4 regions of the Mesorhizobium sp. DxT genome follow, and region 3 is predicted to be linked to each of the others. Evidence: predicted binding sites of a transcription regulator. Region 3 holds the regulator's gene; each other region holds the start of a gene.
What was found. The regulator PhoB, encoded in region 3, activates phosphate uptake and scavenging genes when phosphate is short. The targets are predictions, from matches to a motif close to TGTCATNNANCTGTCAT.
Positions count from the first base shown of each region.

Region 1 (4,050 bases), on a different contig from region 3:
TGGATCGCGATTGCGATGACGCCGGCCAGCGGGCCGATGCCGACCGCAAACACAAGCACCAGCGCGTAGAGAATTTCCGGCACGCCGCGACAGATCTCCATGAAGCGGCGCGAAAGCAGGAAGACGACGCTATTGGGGGCGAGGTTGCGCGCAGCCGGGAAGCACAGCAGGAACGCGCCTGCCGCTCCAATGAAGGTCGCGGTCAGCGCCATGAGGATGGTTTCAAAGATCAGCCGGATATAGGTCCAGAAATCCGAATACCAGTAGACGATCGATCCAGGCACGGCGCGACCGTTTTCGCCACGTGGCAGAAAAAGCTTGTCGAGCTCTAGGTTCGGCATGATCGTGCCGAAATATTCGAAGATGCGCGGCAGGCCCGAGGCAAGCCGATCAGGATAGAAACGTGATACGTAGACTGAGGCGGCGATCGCGGCCAGAAACAGTATGAAAAACAGCGCGTTCATCGCGCGCTTGCTGCGTAGCAGTTCGGCGCGGTGCCGTTCGAACTCGGCAATCGTGTCGTTGCCGGAAGACGTGATGGCGGCCATTGGGTCAGCTCGCCGCCAGGCCGAGTTGCGCGTTCTTCGCCAGGTCGCGCTCGGTCAGGCGCTGCTTGGCGGGCATGCCGCCCAGCGACGTCGAGGTCAGGCCTTCGGCAAAAGCGTCTTCGGCTTCCGCGCCATAGATCTCGCGCGCCATGCCCTGCGTCAGCTTCTCGGGCGTGCCGTCGAAGACCAGCACGCCATCCTTCAGGCCGATGATGCGGTCGCAATAGGAGCGCGCGGTGTCGAGCGTGTGCAGGTTGCAGACCACGGTGATGCCGTCCTCGCGGTTGATTGTGCGCAGTGCGTCCATCACCACCTTGGCGTTGAGCGGATCGAGCGAGGCGATGGGCTCGTCGGCAAGCAGGATACGCGGCTCTTGCACCAGCGCGCGGGCGATCGCCACGCGTTGCATCTGGCCACCCGAAAGCGTGTCGGCCTGCTGGAGCGCGGTATGCGCCATGCCGAGCCGGTCGAGCGCGCGGATCGCGAAGGCGCGCTCCGAAGCGGTGAAGAGCTGAAGCATCGAGGCGACGAAGCCGTGATGATAGAGCCTGCCGGTCAGGACATTGGTCAGCACGTCGAGGCGGCCGACGAGGTTGAATTGCTGGAACACCATGGCGCAGGTGGCACGCCATTCGAGCAGCGCGCTGCCGCGCAGCGCGGTCACGTCCTTGCCTTCAAAGGTGATGCTGCCGCCGGTCGGCTCGGCCAGCCGGTTGACCATGCGCAGCAGCGTCGATTTGCCGGCACCGGAGCGCCCGATGACGCCGACCATCTGGCCCTGCGGTATGGAAAGCGAGACTTCGGAGACCGCATTGCGGGTCTTGAAGCTCTTGGTGAGGTTCTCGGTCGTCAGCATTGGCGGCTCCGTTCGTCCGGCCTGAATACGAGGCGGCCGCCGTCCTGGTGGACGGCGGCCGGAGATGTCGGACAAGTTTAGCGGGAGCCTTCGAGCTCGCGGCGGCGCATCTCGACGACGTTGGTGAAGAACTCGTGATCCACGCGCTTGAACCCCTGGCCTTCGCCCTGGGACACGTCGACGTAGCACTGGTAGTCGGTCTCGTTCAGCGTCTCCATCCAGGCGATGGCGATGTCCTTGGCTTCCTGCGGCGCGTCCTTGCGCACGACCCACGGGCCGTTGGGGATCAGGTTTGACTGCCAGATGATGCGCAGGTCGGACATGTCGAGCAGGCCCTTGTCGACCATGGAGCGCAGCGCGCCGCGGCTGAAGCCTTCGGACTCCTCGCCGACACCCGAGGTCCAGGTGACGCCGGCGTCATACTGGCCGTTGAGCACGGCGACGACCGCCTGCTCGTGCCCGCCGCCGAAGCCGGTCGAGGAGAAATATTCCTCAATGTTGATTTCCTGGGCTTCCAACTCGGCCTTCGGGACGAGATAGCCGGACGTCGAGTTCGGGTCAGCGAAGGCAAGCGACTTCCCGCGCATGTCGTCTATGCTCTCGATTCCGGAATCGGTACGAGCATACATCATCGCAAAGTAGCCGTCCGAACCGTCGTTCTCGAGCGCGACGAAGATAGGCTCAACGGCGTCGGGATCCTGGAGATAAATGCCTGCATAGGCGGACGCGCCAAGCTGGGCCGCGTCGAGCTGACCCGCAACCAGGCCCTGCATGACGCCGGCATAGTCGGACGCAGGATAGAGCTCAATCGGCACGCCGAGTTTTTCGCCAAGCTGCTCGACCATGCAGTCGTTCTTGCGCAGGCGGTCGGCTTCGTTTTCGCCGCCGAGAAGGCCGACGCGGAAAGCGGGAAGGTCGGACTTCCAGTCCTGGGCGATCGCCGGTGTCGCGAGCGCGGAGGCGAGAATGGCAGCGGCTGCCGTGGTGCGGGTGAGAAGGGTAAACATGTCGGGCTCCAGACGCTTTGGAGGGTGAACTTTTCAAGCGCGGTCCGGACTTCTTCCGGCCTGCTGGCCCTGTCCCCTAATGGTCTTTCGCGACAGCTCGATTACGCTTTTTCTGCGGTTTTGTGACGGTTCACAGTTTGTGTCCGCGCGCCTGCCCGCAATGCGCGCAGATGCCTAGCCGGCGTGCTTTTCGAGGAATTCTTCGGCGGAAAGTGAACGGAAATCGTCGAGCGTCGCCCGCAGGCGCTCGTGATCCCAGTCCCACCAGGCGAGCGCGCGGAACCGCTCGGCAATGGCGTCGGGAAAGCGCGCGCGGATCGGCCGCGCGGGCACCCCGCCAACGATGGTGTAGGGCGCGACGTCTTTCGAGACGACCGCGCCGGCACCGATCACCGCCCCGTCGCCGACCGTCACTCCCGGCAGGACGGTCGAACCGTGGCCGAGCCAGGTATCGTGCCCGATCGTTACCGCATTCGCCCGCCGCCACGTGAAGAACTCGTCCTCATGGGCGGCATCAGGCCAGTAGTCCGAGGCCCGATAGGTGAAGTGGTGCAGCGTCGGACGCCATGTCGGGTGGTTTGTGGCGTTGATGCGCACGGCTGCCGCGATGTTGGAGAACTTGCCGATCGTCGCGCACCAGATGCCGCAATCCTGCATGACGTAGGAGTAGTTGCCGAGCGTCGATTCGTGCACGCGGCTGCGGTCGGCGATCTCCGTGTAGCGGCCGAGCATGCTTTGCGTCACCTCTGCGCTTGGGTGCACGAGGGGCGTTTCCGAAAGTCTGGTCACGACACGCGCCTGTTCATCGCAAACTGGGTCACGTCGATGATGCGGTCCGCAACCGCCTCGCGCACGTCTGCATCGTGAAAGATGCCGAGCAGCGCAACGTCCGCCTGCTTCTTCTCCGCGATCAGTGCGATGACCACCTCGCGATTCTTCGCGTCGAGCGAGGCCGTGGGTTCGTCCAGCAGCAGAACCGGATGGTCTGTGATGAAGCCGCGCGCGATGTTGACCCGCTGCTGCTCGCCGCCGGAAAAGGTCGCCGGTGGCAGCGACCACAGCTTTTCGGGCAGGTTCAGGCGCGACAGCAGTCCGGCCGCCTTGTCGCGGGCCTTGGCCGCCGCCACGCCGCGCGCGGTCAACGGCTCGGCGACGATGTCGAGTGCCGCAAGGCGCGGGAGGGTCCGCAGGAACTGGCTGACATAACCGATCGTATGGCGCCGAACGCCTAGCACCGTGCGGGGGGCGGCTGCGGCGATGTCGACCAGCCGCCCCTGATGCTGGACGATGATCTGGCCCGTGTCGACCGAGTAGTTGCCGTAGAGCATCTTGAGGATGGAGCTCTTGCCGGCGCCGGACGGCCCGCCGAGCACCGCGCATTCGCCGGCTCGCAGCGCGAAGGAAACGCCTTCCACGACCGGCAGCTCGATGCCGTCGCGCAGATGCATGGTGAACGTCTTGGCGAGTTCGGAAACAACCAGAGGTGTCGGCATCGTCACACCTGTAGGATCGAGGAAACGAGAAGCTGGGTGTATGGCGCGTGCGGATCGTCCAACACGCGGTCGGTCAGCCCGTGCTCGATGACGCGACCGTCCTTCATCACCATCATCCGGTGGGAAAGCAGCCGGGCGACGGCGAG
Region 1 covers NZ_JBZFLJ010000003.1:273,795-277,844, forward strand. Annotated here, with positions in the region: gene phnE (phosphonate ABC transporter, permease protein PhnE) at 1-548, opposite strand, end outside; gene phnC (phosphonate ABC transporter ATP-binding protein) at 553-1,404, opposite strand; gene phnD (phosphonate ABC transporter substrate-binding protein) at 1,482-2,411, opposite strand; gene ACVJNE_RS08465 (DapH/DapD/GlmU-related protein) at 2,586-3,200, opposite strand; gene phnL (phosphonate C-P lyase system protein PhnL) at 3,197-3,904, opposite strand; gene phnK (phosphonate C-P lyase system protein PhnK) at 3,907-4,050, opposite strand, start outside.
Region 1: a site for PhoB is predicted at 2,501-2,517, ahead of phnD (phosphonate ABC transporter substrate-binding protein). Genes of this name have one in related genera too.

Region 2 (4,050 bases), on a different contig from region 3:
CGCCGGGTCGGAATCTGGTTGATGTCGACCATTATTCTGCAGCTCCTTCAGACTGTGCCTGCTCGCGCGGACGGCGCGGACCACGGTCGCGGTCGCCACCACGGTCGCCGCCGCGATCGCGATCGCCGAAGCGCGGGCGGTCGCCGAAGCGGCCTTCGCGCTCGCGGTCGTCGCGCTTCTGCATCATTGCCGACGGGCCTTCCTCGTGGGCTTCGACGCGAATGGTCATGAAGCGCAGCACGTCTTCGGACAGACCCATCTGGCGCTCCATCTCCTGGATGGCAGCGGCCGGGGCCGTGATGTCCATGAGCGTGTAGTGCGCCTTGCGGTTCTTCTTGATGCGGTAGGTGAGGGACTTGAGTCCCCAGTTCTCGACCCGGCCGAGGGAGCCGCCATTCGCTTCGATCACGCCCTTGTACTGTTCCACAAGAGCCTCGACCTGCTGCGAGGACAAATCCTGGCGGGCAAGAAACACATGTTCGTAAAGAGCCATATTGTCTTGCCTTTCTTCGTTTCTCTGTCCGGTTCCCGGCGGCTAAAGCCTCTGCAACTTCTCTTGTCCCGCATTTGGCGGGCGAAGAAAGGAGCACGACGAGACGGTCGAGAGCGGAGACACGGGAGGCGGAAGAGCTTTTGCCTTCACGCGCGCCATCAGAAGAATGACACGGCCCTCCGTTCAGCCCCCAGCTGGGACCGGCAGATTGGCGGGGTCTATATGGGTATTCCGCTGCTTTTGCAAGCCGGCACTGCCGTCAGGCTTTTGGTCCCACAAAGAATGCCGGCAGAATGTGGCGTCACCACGCGGTTCGGCCCTGCTGTTGCGCGATCAGCGGGGCTTCAAGCTGCGGGAAGAAACGGCCGGCGCCGTGGCGCGCACCGAACATCACGTCGTACTGGATAAGGCGGTAGTCGCGTAGCAGCGGGTCGACCACGCTTTGGCTCCAGCCCTCGGTGGGGCTGCCGTTCTTGTCGACGAGCAGATGCCGGTCGATGACGTGCCAGCGATCGTAGGCGGTGCTCAGGAACCCGGTATAGAAGGGGTGCTCCATCCCTGCGGCCTGGAGCAGATGCAGCGGCAGGAAAGCCGGACTCAGTGTTCCGGCCTGCTTCACCGATCCGGTGCGGTTGGACCAGATGACCAGCGGCGTCTCGCGCTCGCGCGTCAGCTTCGCCGCGTCGCCAAAGCGGTTGCTGACCGTGCGCTCCATGAAGCCGGTGGCGACATAGGTCTGACCGAGCGGCGGCAGATGGTCGCCGAAAAAGACGACAATGGTTTCCCGGTCGCGGTTTTCGGCCCATTCGAGAAGCCGGGCCAGCGAACGGTCCGAATCCATCATGCCCTCGGAGAAGCTGCCGATCGCGCGACGCGCGGCTTCGCCCACGCCGGTTTCGACGGTGATCCGGTTGTCCGGATAGCGGTTTGCCTCGTACGGCCCGTGGTTCTGCAGCGTCACTGCGAAGGCGAAGATCGGTTCCACGGAGGCGTCGACTTCTTCGATGATCAAGTCGGTCAATGCGGCGTCAGAGGCCAGCCGGCCGCGCTTTGCCAGCGGTTCGACGTTCTCTTCCGAAAGAAAGCGGTCGAAGCCAAAGGCGTCATAGACGTTACCGCGGTTCCAGAACCAGCTTTGGAAAGGATGCAGAGCGAGCGTGGCATAGCCTTTCTGCGAGAGAAAACTTGCCAGCGACGGCATCTCGCCACGCACATATTGCTGATAGGGGATGCTGCCATAGGGCAGGAAGGCGTTGGAAAAGCCCGTCAGCGCCTCAAACTCCGCATTGGCGGTCATGCCGCCGAACTCCGGCGAGAAGATGTGGCCCGACTGCATGGAGCGGGTGAAGGCAATCGGGTCGGGCGTGATGGTCACACCTGGAAGCCGCGTCGGGTCCCAGAACGACTCGCTCATCACCATGACGATGTCAGGCCTGCGCGTGGACGCGTAAGCGACGGGCGCCGGCGCCCGGATCGCATTCACCGATGCGGGGCTGTAGCCGGCCGGCGGGCTCACATTGGCCATCGGCACGTTCAGGGCAAACGCCATGACGAGGCCGTTGTGACGGTAATTCGCGGCCTGGTCCCACATCATGGGCTCGATATTGAGGGCCGAGCGCAGCGGCGAATGGCGCGCATAGTCCATCTGCATGGCAAACAGGACCAGAAGCGGCACGGCCAATGCAAGCCGCACGATTCTTCCCACGGGGCCTGTTACAGGGAAAAGCCGCGACCGGAACCACATCGCAGCCAGCGCAGCCCCGGCCGCTATCGTACTGGCGACGATTAGCAGCCCGGCGATGGGGCGCTCTGCGACCATCAGGGGCAGCAGTTCCACGATCTGGCGCGCGTAGAGGAAATCGGTCGGATAGGGCGGATCGCCAAGATAGAACCGCTTCTGGGAGCCCACCCAGGCCAGCAACAGAAGCAGGGGAGCCAGCAACAGCACCGACTGGCCACTCCGACGGGTGAAAGCGTCGAGCCCCAGAAGAACGAGGGCGATGGCCGCGATCGTTGCCAGTGCGGGCCTTGTGGGATCCGTGATGAAACCGACGGCGTCGCCTGCGGATCCGCGCAGGATCGTTTCCATAAGGAAGGTCAGCGTCACGGCCGCCAGCATGATCGCCGCCACATAGGCGAAACCATGCGCCAGCCTGTTCAGGCTGTTGATAGGCGAAGTATCGGTTAGGCCCGGAGCGACCGGGTCGACGATGCGGCTCAATCCACGGTTCCTTGTCGCGGGCGCGTGTCATCTAGTTGTCATAAAACTGTCATCCAGGCCAGAGGTTGCCTTGGCCGGCAAAGAAGTTTCGGATTGCAGGCAAAAGTACGACACTTGACCTGTAGCCGCGCTTGCGCCACACGCTGGCGCAAAGAACGCAGGGAGAAACGCCATGTCGATCGCCTTTACCTTTCCCGGTCAGGGCAGCCAGGCCGTGGGAATGGGCAAGGATCTCGCAGACGCCTTTCCCGAGGCGCGGGCGGTCTTCGATGAGGTCGATGACGCACTCGCGCAGAAGCTCTCGACGCTGATGTGGGAAGGGCCGGAAGACGAACTCACGCTGACAGCCAACGCCCAGCCGGCCCTCATGGCGGTGTCGCTTGCGGCAATCAGGGTACTCGAGGCGCGGGGCCTGTCTCTCAAGGACAAAGTGGCCTATGTGGCTGGCCACTCACTGGGCGAATATTCGGCGCTGGCGGCGGCCGGAACGTTCTCCATCGCCGATACGGCACGGCTGCTGCGCATTCGCGGCAACGCCATGCAGGCTGCGGTTCCCGTCGGCGAAGGTGCGATGGCTGCGATCATCGGTCTCGAGCAGGCCGACGTCGAGGCCGCCTGCGAGGAAGCCGGCAAGGGTTCGGTCTGCCAGATCGCCAACGACAATGGCGGCGGCCAGCTCGTCATTTCCGGCGCCAAGCCGGCGGTTGAGCACGCGGCGCGCATTTGCACCGAGAAAGGCGCCAAGCGTGCGCTCATGCTCCCGGTCTCCGCGCCTTTCCACTCGGCTCTTATGCAGCCGGCAGCGGACGCCATGCGCGAAGCGCTGGCAGGTGTGGTCAAGAATGCCCCCGTCGTGCCGGTCATTGCCAACGTTGTCGTGCGCCCGCTGAGCGATCCGGACGAGATCGCTGCCCGGCTGGTGGAACAGGTGACCGCTCGCGTGCGTTGGCGCGAGACCGTGGAATGGTTCGGGCAGAACGGCGTGACCACGCTTTACGAGGTTGGAGCCGGAAAGGTGCTTTCCGGCTTGGCGCGCCGCATCGACCGCAACATCACTACGGCTAATGTCGGCACGTCTGCCGACATCGACGCGGCATTGGCCGAACTTGGCCAGGCTTGAGAGAAGGATTTCCCATGTTTGATCTTGGCGGCCGCAAGGCGCTTGTAACCGGCGCAACCGGAGGCATCGGCGAAAGCGTTGCCCGCACGCTTCACGCGGCTGGCGCGACCGTGGGGCTGCACGGAACCCGGATCGAGAAGCTGGAGGCCCTTGGCGCCGAGCTGGGCGATCGCGTGAAGCTGTTTCCCGCCAACCTCTCCGACCGCGACGAGGTCA
Region 2 covers NZ_JBZFLJ010000008.1:180,546-184,595, reverse strand. Annotated here, with positions in the region: gene rpsR (30S ribosomal protein S18) at 1-32, opposite strand, end outside; gene rpsF (30S ribosomal protein S6) at 32-493, opposite strand; gene ACVJNE_RS16450 (LTA synthase family protein) at 795-2,714, opposite strand; gene fabD (ACP S-malonyltransferase) at 2,887-3,834, shown strand; gene fabG (3-oxoacyl-[acyl-carrier-protein] reductase) at 3,849-4,050, shown strand, end outside.
Region 2: a site for PhoB is predicted at 2,751-2,767, ahead of ACVJNE_RS16450 (LTA synthase family protein). Genes of this name have one in related genera too.

Region 3 (4,050 bases):
ATCTATGAGAACGTTGCTTACGGCCCCCGCATTCACGGGCTGGTGTCGAGCAAGACCGACATGGATGGCATCGTCGAATCGAGCCTGCAGAAGGCGAGTCTCTGGGATGAGGTTAAGGACCGTCTCCACGAGGCCGGCACCGGCCTGTCAGGCGGCCAGCAGCAGCGCCTGTGCATCGCGCGCGCCATCGCTGTCTCGCCCGAGGTGATCCTGATGGACGAGCCCTGTTCGGCCCTCGACCCGATCGCGACGGCGAAGATCGAGGAACTGATCGACGAATTGCGCGAGAATTACACGATCGTCATCGTCACGCATTCGATGCAGCAGGCCGCGCGTGTCTCCCAGCGGACCGCCTTCTTCCATCTCGGCAATCTCGTCGAAGAAGGCCCGACCGACCAGATATTCACCAGCCCCGCCGAGAAGCGGACGCAGGACTACATCACCGGCCGCTTCGGCTGACGGTCCCGGAAGAGCCCGAGGAGGCAAACATGGGTGAGCACACGGTCACGTCGTTCGACGACGATCTCGGCCATATCGACCAGTTGATCCGCGACATGGGCGATCTCGCCGGCGCGATGGTCGCTGCCGCGACCCGGTCGCTGTTGCAGAACGACACCGCGCTGGCGCAGCGGGTGATTTCGGACGACGTGTTGATGGACGCGCGCCAGCGCGAATTGGACGATCGCGCCATCACGCTGATCGCCAAACGCCAGCCGATGGCGCAGGATCTGCGATCGGTCGTCGGCGCGATCCGCATGGCGGCCGACCTGGAACGCATCGGCGATCTGGCCAAGAACATCGCCAAGCGCGTCAACGCGGTGGGCGAAGGCTCGGCGCCGCGCGGGCTTTCCCATTCCATCGACACGATGGCCCAGATGGTGATGGATCAGGTCGGCGCGGTGATCTCGGCCTACGAGGCGCGCGATTCAAAAAACCTCGTGAGCCTGCGCGAGGACGACGAGAAGATCGACGTGCAATACACGGCCGTCTTCCGCGAGCTGCTCACCTACATGATGGAAGACCCGCGCAACATCACCGCCTGTACGCATCTGCTGTTCTGCGCCAAGAACCTGGAACGCATCGGCGACCATGTGACCAACATCGCGGAAAACGCGTATTATATCGTGACCGGCCAGCAATTGCCGCTGAACAGGCCGAAGCTGGATGAGACGTCGGTGACAGTGGACAGCGAGTGACCGCAGAGAGACCTATAGATGATTGCACCCAAGATCATGGTGGTGGAGGACGAGGAGCCGTTGGGGGTGCTTCTCAAATACAACCTGGAAGCCGAAGGTTATCAGGTCGAGGTGATCGGCCGCGGCGATGAAGCGGAGATCAGGCTGCGGGAAAGCACACCCGACCTGCTGGTGCTCGACTGGATGGTGCCCGGCATTTCCGGCATCGAGCTGTGCCGGCGGCTGCGGATGCGCCCGGAGACCGAGCGCCTGCCGATCATCATGCTGACCGCGCGCGGCGAGGAAACGGACCGGGTGCGCGGCCTGTCGACCGGTTCCGACGACTATCTGGTCAAGCCGTTCTCAACGCCGGAATTCATCGCCCGGGTCCGCGCGCTGCTGCGCCGCGCCAAGCCCGAGGTGCTTTCATCGGTGCTGAAGGTCGGAGACATCGTGCTCGACCGCGAGACGCATCGCGTGCATCGCGGCAAGTCCGAAATCAGGCTCGGCCCGACGGAGTTCCGTCTGCTCGAATTCATGATGCAGCATCCCGGCCGCGTCTTCTCGCGCGGGCAATTGCTCGACAATGTCTGGGGCGAGACGATCTACATCGACGAGCGCACCGTTGACGTACATGTCGGCCGGTTGCGCAAGGCGGTCAACAATGGCCGTCTGCCCGACGTGATCCGCACCATACGCGGCGCGGGCTACGCGATCCGCGAGGCATAGCAGCCGATACTCCTGCGCTCCGGTTCCGCTTGCAGGCGGCAGGTGCGCCATGCTTTCCTGACCGGACTGAGGGAGGAGCGGGCCGGGCCCGTAAGCGGCGATGCGTTTTCTTGTCCATGTCGTGCTGGTTGCGGCCGTTCTGGGTCTTGTTGGCCCAGCCCGCGCGCAATTCGACGAGAGGGCCGTAGAGGTTGCACGGACCTGGTACCGGCTCACGCTCGAGCTGGTGCGCCATACGCCGACCTATTCGCCGCCCGTCGCCAGCCGGTCCCTGGCATATCTGGGCGTTGCCGCGCAGGAAGGGCTTGCCGGCGGGCGGCCGTCGACGCGCTCGTTTGCGGGCCAGCTCAACGGGCTCGAAGCCTTTCCTCCACGGTCTGAGGGCGTCTACGACGAGGCGGTCGTGTTGCAAAGCGCTCTCACGAACGCAACGCGTCACTTCTTCAGCAATACTGGGCCGACGGGCCAGCGGGCGATGGATGCCATCGGGAAGCGTCTCGACGCTCTGGTCTCGGAGGGCGCCGACGCGGACGTTCTTGCGCGGAGCCTTGCGTATGGGCGCGTGATTGCCGGCCATGTGATCGAATGGTCCGCCGACGATGGTGGGGCTGTCGTGGAGAACATGGGCTTTCCGCACGACTATGTTCTGACGAAGGGGCCACAACATTGGGTTCCCACCAGCCTCATCGCTCAGCAGCAGGCGCCTTTGCTGCCTAACTGGGGCACCAACCGCACGTTCGCCATGCCCGACGGCGCCACATGCGGCGTCCCGCCACCGCCTGATTACAGCGAGGAGCAAGGCAGCGCGTTCCATAACGAGGCCGTGGAAGTCTACGAAGCGGCCAAGGGGCTGACGCCGGAGCAGCGGGAGATCGCCCGGTTCTGGTCGGATGATCCGATGCTGTCGCCGACACCGCCCGGCCACTGGATTTCGATTGCGCTGCAACTGCTCGAAGCGGAAGGTGCGGATGCCGAGCGCACCGTCGACGTGCTCGCGCGGCTCGGCATCGTTCTCGCCGATTCCTTCATCGGATGCTGGGAAGCCAAATACCGCTACGATCTCGTGCGACCGGTGACGTATATCCGGCGGCACATCGACGCGAAGTGGCAGCCCGACCTCATCACGCCGCCGTTCCCCGAGTATCCCAGCGGCCACAGCACACAATCGGGCGCTGCGGCCATCGTGCTGGAGGATCTGTTCGGCGCGACGTTTGCCTTCGAAGACGAAACCCATGTGGACGACGGACTGCCGCCCCGGCATTTCGAAAGCTTCCGAGAGGCGGCCGAGGAGGCAGCGATCTCGCGGCTCTATGGCGGCATTCATTATCGAGCCGCCATCGAAAACGGGCTTGAGCAGGGCTACTGTATCGGCGCCTACACCAACGGGCTGGTGACGCGGGGAGCGGAATGATGCGCCACGTCGTTTCAGTGCTCTTTCTTTCGGTCGGCATTTGCGTACCCGTGTTTGCCGCGGACGGGCCGCCCGTGCCGAGCTTCATCGAGGAGACGGCGACTGTCGGTGTCGACGCGGTTTACGAAGGTAACTGGGAATTCATGGTCGGCGGCGGTGTCGCGGCATTCGATTGCAGCGGAGACGGTTTTGCCGATCTCTATGTCGCCGGCGGCGCCGCGCCGGCCCATTTCTATCGCAATGTCAGCGACGTGGGCGGAACGCTGCGTTTCGAGCGCTTCGAGGCCGGCCTCGAACTTGAAGGCGTGACGGGCGCCTATCCGATCGACATTGACAGCGACGGCATCACCGACCTCGCAGTCTTGCGTGTCGGTGAAAACGTATTGATGCGCGGGCTTGGCGGATGTCGTTTCGAGCGTGCAAACGAGACCTGGGGCTTCGACGGCGGCGAGGCTTGGTCGACCGCTTTCGCCGCGACCTGGGAACGCGGGGCTTCGTGGCCGACATTGGCGGTCGGCAATTACATCGATCGCAAGGAAGAAGGCTTTCCGTGGGGCTCCTGCACGGACAACTGGCTGCACCGTCCCGCCGCCGGCGCGGATCGGTTCGACACGCCGTTTGCGCTGAAGCCTAGCTACTGCGCGCTTTCCATGCTCTTCACGGACTGGAACCGGTCGGGCACACCGTCGCTGCGCGTCTCCAACGATCGCGAATATTACAAGGGCGGCCAGGAAC
Region 3 covers NZ_JBZFLJ010000002.1:215,203-219,252, reverse strand. Annotated here, with positions in the region: gene pstB (phosphate ABC transporter ATP-binding protein PstB) at 1-459, shown strand, start outside; gene phoU (phosphate signaling complex protein PhoU) at 489-1,196, shown strand; gene phoB (phosphate regulon transcriptional regulator PhoB) at 1,215-1,904, shown strand; gene ACVJNE_RS05130 (vanadium-dependent haloperoxidase) at 2,005-3,315, shown strand; gene ACVJNE_RS05125 (CRTAC1 family protein) at 3,312-4,050, shown strand, end outside.

Region 4 (4,050 bases), on a different contig from region 3:
CATTGTGCCAGACGGTGAAGAAGGTCTCCGGTAGCGCGGCTGCTTCCGTGAACGTGAAGCCGTGGGGCACCGGCAGGGCATTGCTCTCGTGCACCGCGACATATTCGGCGTAGCCGCCGCCGGGCGTCAGGGCGGTGACGTTATCGCCGACCCGCCAGCGCTTTGCGCCCGATCCGACGGCGACGACCTCTCCGGCTGCCTCAAGTCCCGGCAGGTCCGATGCGCCCGGCGGGGGCGGGTAGGTGCCCTTGCGCTGGGCAACATCGGGCCTGTTCACGCCGGCCGCGCGCACGCGGATCAGGATTTCGCCATTGCCCGGCTTGGGGACATCGCGTCGCTCGGGTTTGAGGACCAGCGGTCCACCCGGCTCGACGATCGCTATCGCCGTCATTTTTTCCGGAATCTTGTCCATGCGTGCCTCGCCTGCGTCTGGTCAATTTGTGGCCGGGGCGTTTGCCTCGACCCGCCTCCCTTATGTAGACTTGTCGGCCACAAGGCAAAGTGGGAGGACAAGCAGGATGGCGCTGTTCGACGACGAACCGGTGAAGCCAAAACGCGTCCACGAGATCGGACAGGATCTGTCGCTGCTGTCGGTCGGCGAGCTTGAGGAAAGGATCGACCAGCTCAGGGGTGAAATCGCACGCCTTGAAGCCGAGCTTCAGGCAAAGGGGTCGACGCGGCTCGCTGCCGAAGCGCTGTTTCGTCGCGAATAGGTGTGGATCGTTCGCGTTCCGTCGGATATCGGCACGTAATTGCCTGATTCAGTTCTAGCTTCGAATCAACGACCCACAGCAAGAAGGCCGCCGACGAGACATGCTCGCGACATACCGCCCGATTTTTTCGCTGCTCTGCGGAACAGCCTTTCTTCTTGCCGCGTCGGGCCTCCATGGTCTGCTCCTGCCGCTGCGCGGCCAGGCGGAGGGTTTTTCGACCGCTTCTTTGGGACTCTTCGGTACCGCATGGGCGGGAGGGTTCGTCGCAGGCTGCTATTTTGCGCCGCGGCTGGTGCGCAAGGTCGGCCATGTGCGGTCCTTCGGCGTGTTTGCCGCTTCCGGCGCCATCATCGCGCTTCTGACGGGGCTGTGGGTTGACGAATACGCCTGGATCGCGCTGCGTGCGGGGACGGGCTTCACCATGGCCGGCGCGTTCATGATCATCGAGAGCTGGCTGAACGAAAAAGCGACCAACGACAATCGCGGCACGGTGTTCGGTCTCTACATGATGGTCACTTACGCCTCCATCATGGGCGGCCAGATGATCGTGGCCGCAGGCGAAATCGTCAGCGCGGCTTTGTTCATGGTGGCTGGCATCTTCTTCTGCGCATCCCTTATCCCGACCGCGATCTCCTCTGCTGCGACGCCGGAACCGCTTGCAGATGTGAAGCTCGATCTCAGGGGGCTTTACAACAATTCGCCGGTGGCGGCGGTGGGCTGCGTGCTCGTCGGTGTCGCCAACGGCGCGTGGGGCACGCTGGGCGCGGTCTACGGTGCCCGCGTCGGCATATCGACGGCCGAAATCGCGCTGATGATGAGCCTCGTGGTCGTGGCAGGCGCGGTGACGCAGCTTCCCGTCGGCCGCGCCTCGGATCGCACCGACCGCCGCTACGTGCTGGCGGCGGCAGCTTTCGGTTCGGCCCTCTTCGCGCTTCTGGTTTTTGCACTGGCGCCGCGTTCCAGCGTTGCCATACTGGTCCTGACGGCAGCGTACGGCGCGCTCGCCTATACGCTCTATTCGATCGCCGTTGCGCATGCCAACGATCACGCAAGCACGGAGGATTTCGTCAAGGTTTCGGGTGGCCTGCTGCTGCTCTACGGCTTCGGCACGATGATCGGCCCGCTGGTCGGTGCTTTCCTGATGGCGCAGATGCGGCCCGAAAGCCTGTTCCTGGCCACCGCGCTGGCGCACTTGTCGCTCGGTGGTTATGCGATGCTGCGCACGACGCGCCGGGCACCGGTGCCGCTTGAAGATCGCGAGGCCTTCAAGACCCTGCCGTCCGAGCGCGCCGTCACTCCACAGGCCGGCCTGCTCGATCCGCGCGCCGATCAGGAGGCCCATGCGGCCTCGGACGACACGATCGGCACAAGCGAGCCCCGGCCACAAGCCAATTGAACTTCGCTGCGGGCGGGTTACAAATAACCATGACCCAGCCAGACGCGTTCATGGCCATTGCGGACACCAATCGCCGTCATCTGCTCGAAGAGTTGAGGCGCGGGCCGAAGACCGTCAACGAGCTGGCCCTGGGGTTGCCAGTCTCGCGGCCCGCCGTTTCACAACATCTCAAGGTCTTGCTGGATACCGGACTGGTCAGCGCCCGCTCGCAGGGAACGCGGCGTATCTATGCGATCAGCAACCAGGGGTTCCTGAAGCTTAACATCTGGCTGGATCAGTTCTGGGAGGAATAGCGCCGCCGCGGCGCTGGCATATCCTCGATGCGGCGTAGGCCCGCATGCGCATTTGCGGGCAGACAAAACCACTACCTGCCGATGGCGCGGGCGCCATCGGCTTTGCTACAGGTGCAGCACCGTTGCGGTGCCTATATGCCGACTAATGTCGCGTCGGCGAGCTCAGTTTTTCTATCTCGTCCTTGAGGGCCAGCTTGCGCCGCTTGAGCTTGGCGATTTCGAGGGTATCGCACGACGGGTGCGTCAAAGCCTCGTCGATCTCGCGTTCGATATTGCCATGCTTCCGTTGCAGCTCAGCAAGATGGGATGCAAGAGACATGATAGATTCTCCCTTCATCGTTCCTCGATCGCGCCATCCCGAGCGTCCACCGCAGGTCGCTTCGTGACAGCGCCATGACACTTTGCCATCGAACGACAATCGTGTCGAATGGAGCGTAGTAGCATTTCCTGACAGGTCGAAATGTGTTATGAGGCGCTCGCCGGTCGCGGAAGCTCCGGAACCCGCCCGCGCAGGCGATTCCCGCCTCACAATCTTCAGACGGTTGAGCATGTCGGAACAGGAACAGGCCGAGATTCGTCTCGAGTTTGCAAAGGTCAAGCAGGAACACACGGACTTCGATGCCGCGATCAATGCGATGATCGCGGTGGGCTGCGATCCACTGCAGATCCAGCGCATGAAGAAGAAGAAACTGACCCTGAAGGACCGCATGCAGCAGCTGGAAGATCGTATCATTCCCGACATAATCGCGTGAGGGACGGACATGACCGGCCATAGCGCTGACGTCGCCATCATCATGGGCAGCCAGTCCGATTGGGCGACCATGCGGCACGCCGCGGATACGCTTGGCGAACTGGGCATTTCGCATGAATGCCGCATCGTGTCGGCACACCGCACTCCGCAGCGCCTCTACGATTTCGCGACTGGTGCCAAGGCGGCCGGGTTCAAGGTGATTATCGCCGGCGCCGGCGGTGCAGCGCACCTGCCCGGCATGACCGCTGCGATGACGCCGTTGCCGGTATTCGGCGTGCCCGTCGAATCGAAGGCTCTTTCGGGGCAGGATTCCCTCCTGTCGATCGTACAGATGCCTGCCGGCATTCCCGTCGGCACGCTTGCCATCGGCAAGGCGGGTGCGACGAACGCGGCGCTCCTGGCCGCCGCAGTTCTCGCTCTTGGAGACGAGGCGCTGGCGGCGCGTCTCGATGAGTGGCGCGCGTCGCGTACCGCCGCCGTCGCCGACCACCCCTCCGACGACGCATGACCTTCCCGCTCCAGCCCGGCGCCTGCATCGGCATCATCGGGGGCGGCCAGCTTGGCCGCATGCTGGCGATGGCCGCGGCCCGGCTCGGCTATCGCATCATCGTGCTTGAACCTCAGGCTGATAGTCCCGCCGCGCAGGTCGCCAGCCGCCAGATTATTGCCGCCTATGACGATGCACATGCGCTGGCCGAACTGGCGCGGGAATGCGCCGTGGTGACCTACGAATTCGAGAACGTGCCTGTCCATGCAGCCGAAATGCTGGCTGCCGACGTGACTGTCTCCCCGCCGGCGCGTGCGCTTGAGGTTGCCCAGGACCGTCTTGTCGAGAAGACTACCCTGAACGAGATGGGCATATCCACAGCGCGCTTCGTTGCCGTGGACAGCGATGCC
Region 4 covers NZ_JBZFLJ010000010.1:58,157-62,206, reverse strand. Annotated here, with positions in the region: gene ACVJNE_RS18330 (NAD(P)H-quinone oxidoreductase) at 1-412, opposite strand, end outside; gene ACVJNE_RS18325 (DUF1192 domain-containing protein) at 519-713, shown strand; gene ACVJNE_RS18320 (MFS transporter) at 814-2,109, shown strand; gene ACVJNE_RS18315 (ArsR/SmtB family transcription factor) at 2,139-2,402, shown strand; gene ACVJNE_RS18310 (YdcH family protein) at 2,545-2,721, opposite strand; gene ACVJNE_RS18305 (YdcH family protein) at 2,951-3,154, shown strand; gene purE (5-(carboxyamino)imidazole ribonucleotide mutase) at 3,164-3,661, shown strand; gene ACVJNE_RS18295 (5-(carboxyamino)imidazole ribonucleotide synthase) at 3,658-4,050, shown strand, end outside.
Region 4: a site for PhoB is predicted at 2,785-2,801, ahead of ACVJNE_RS18310 (YdcH family protein). Genes of this name have one in related genera too.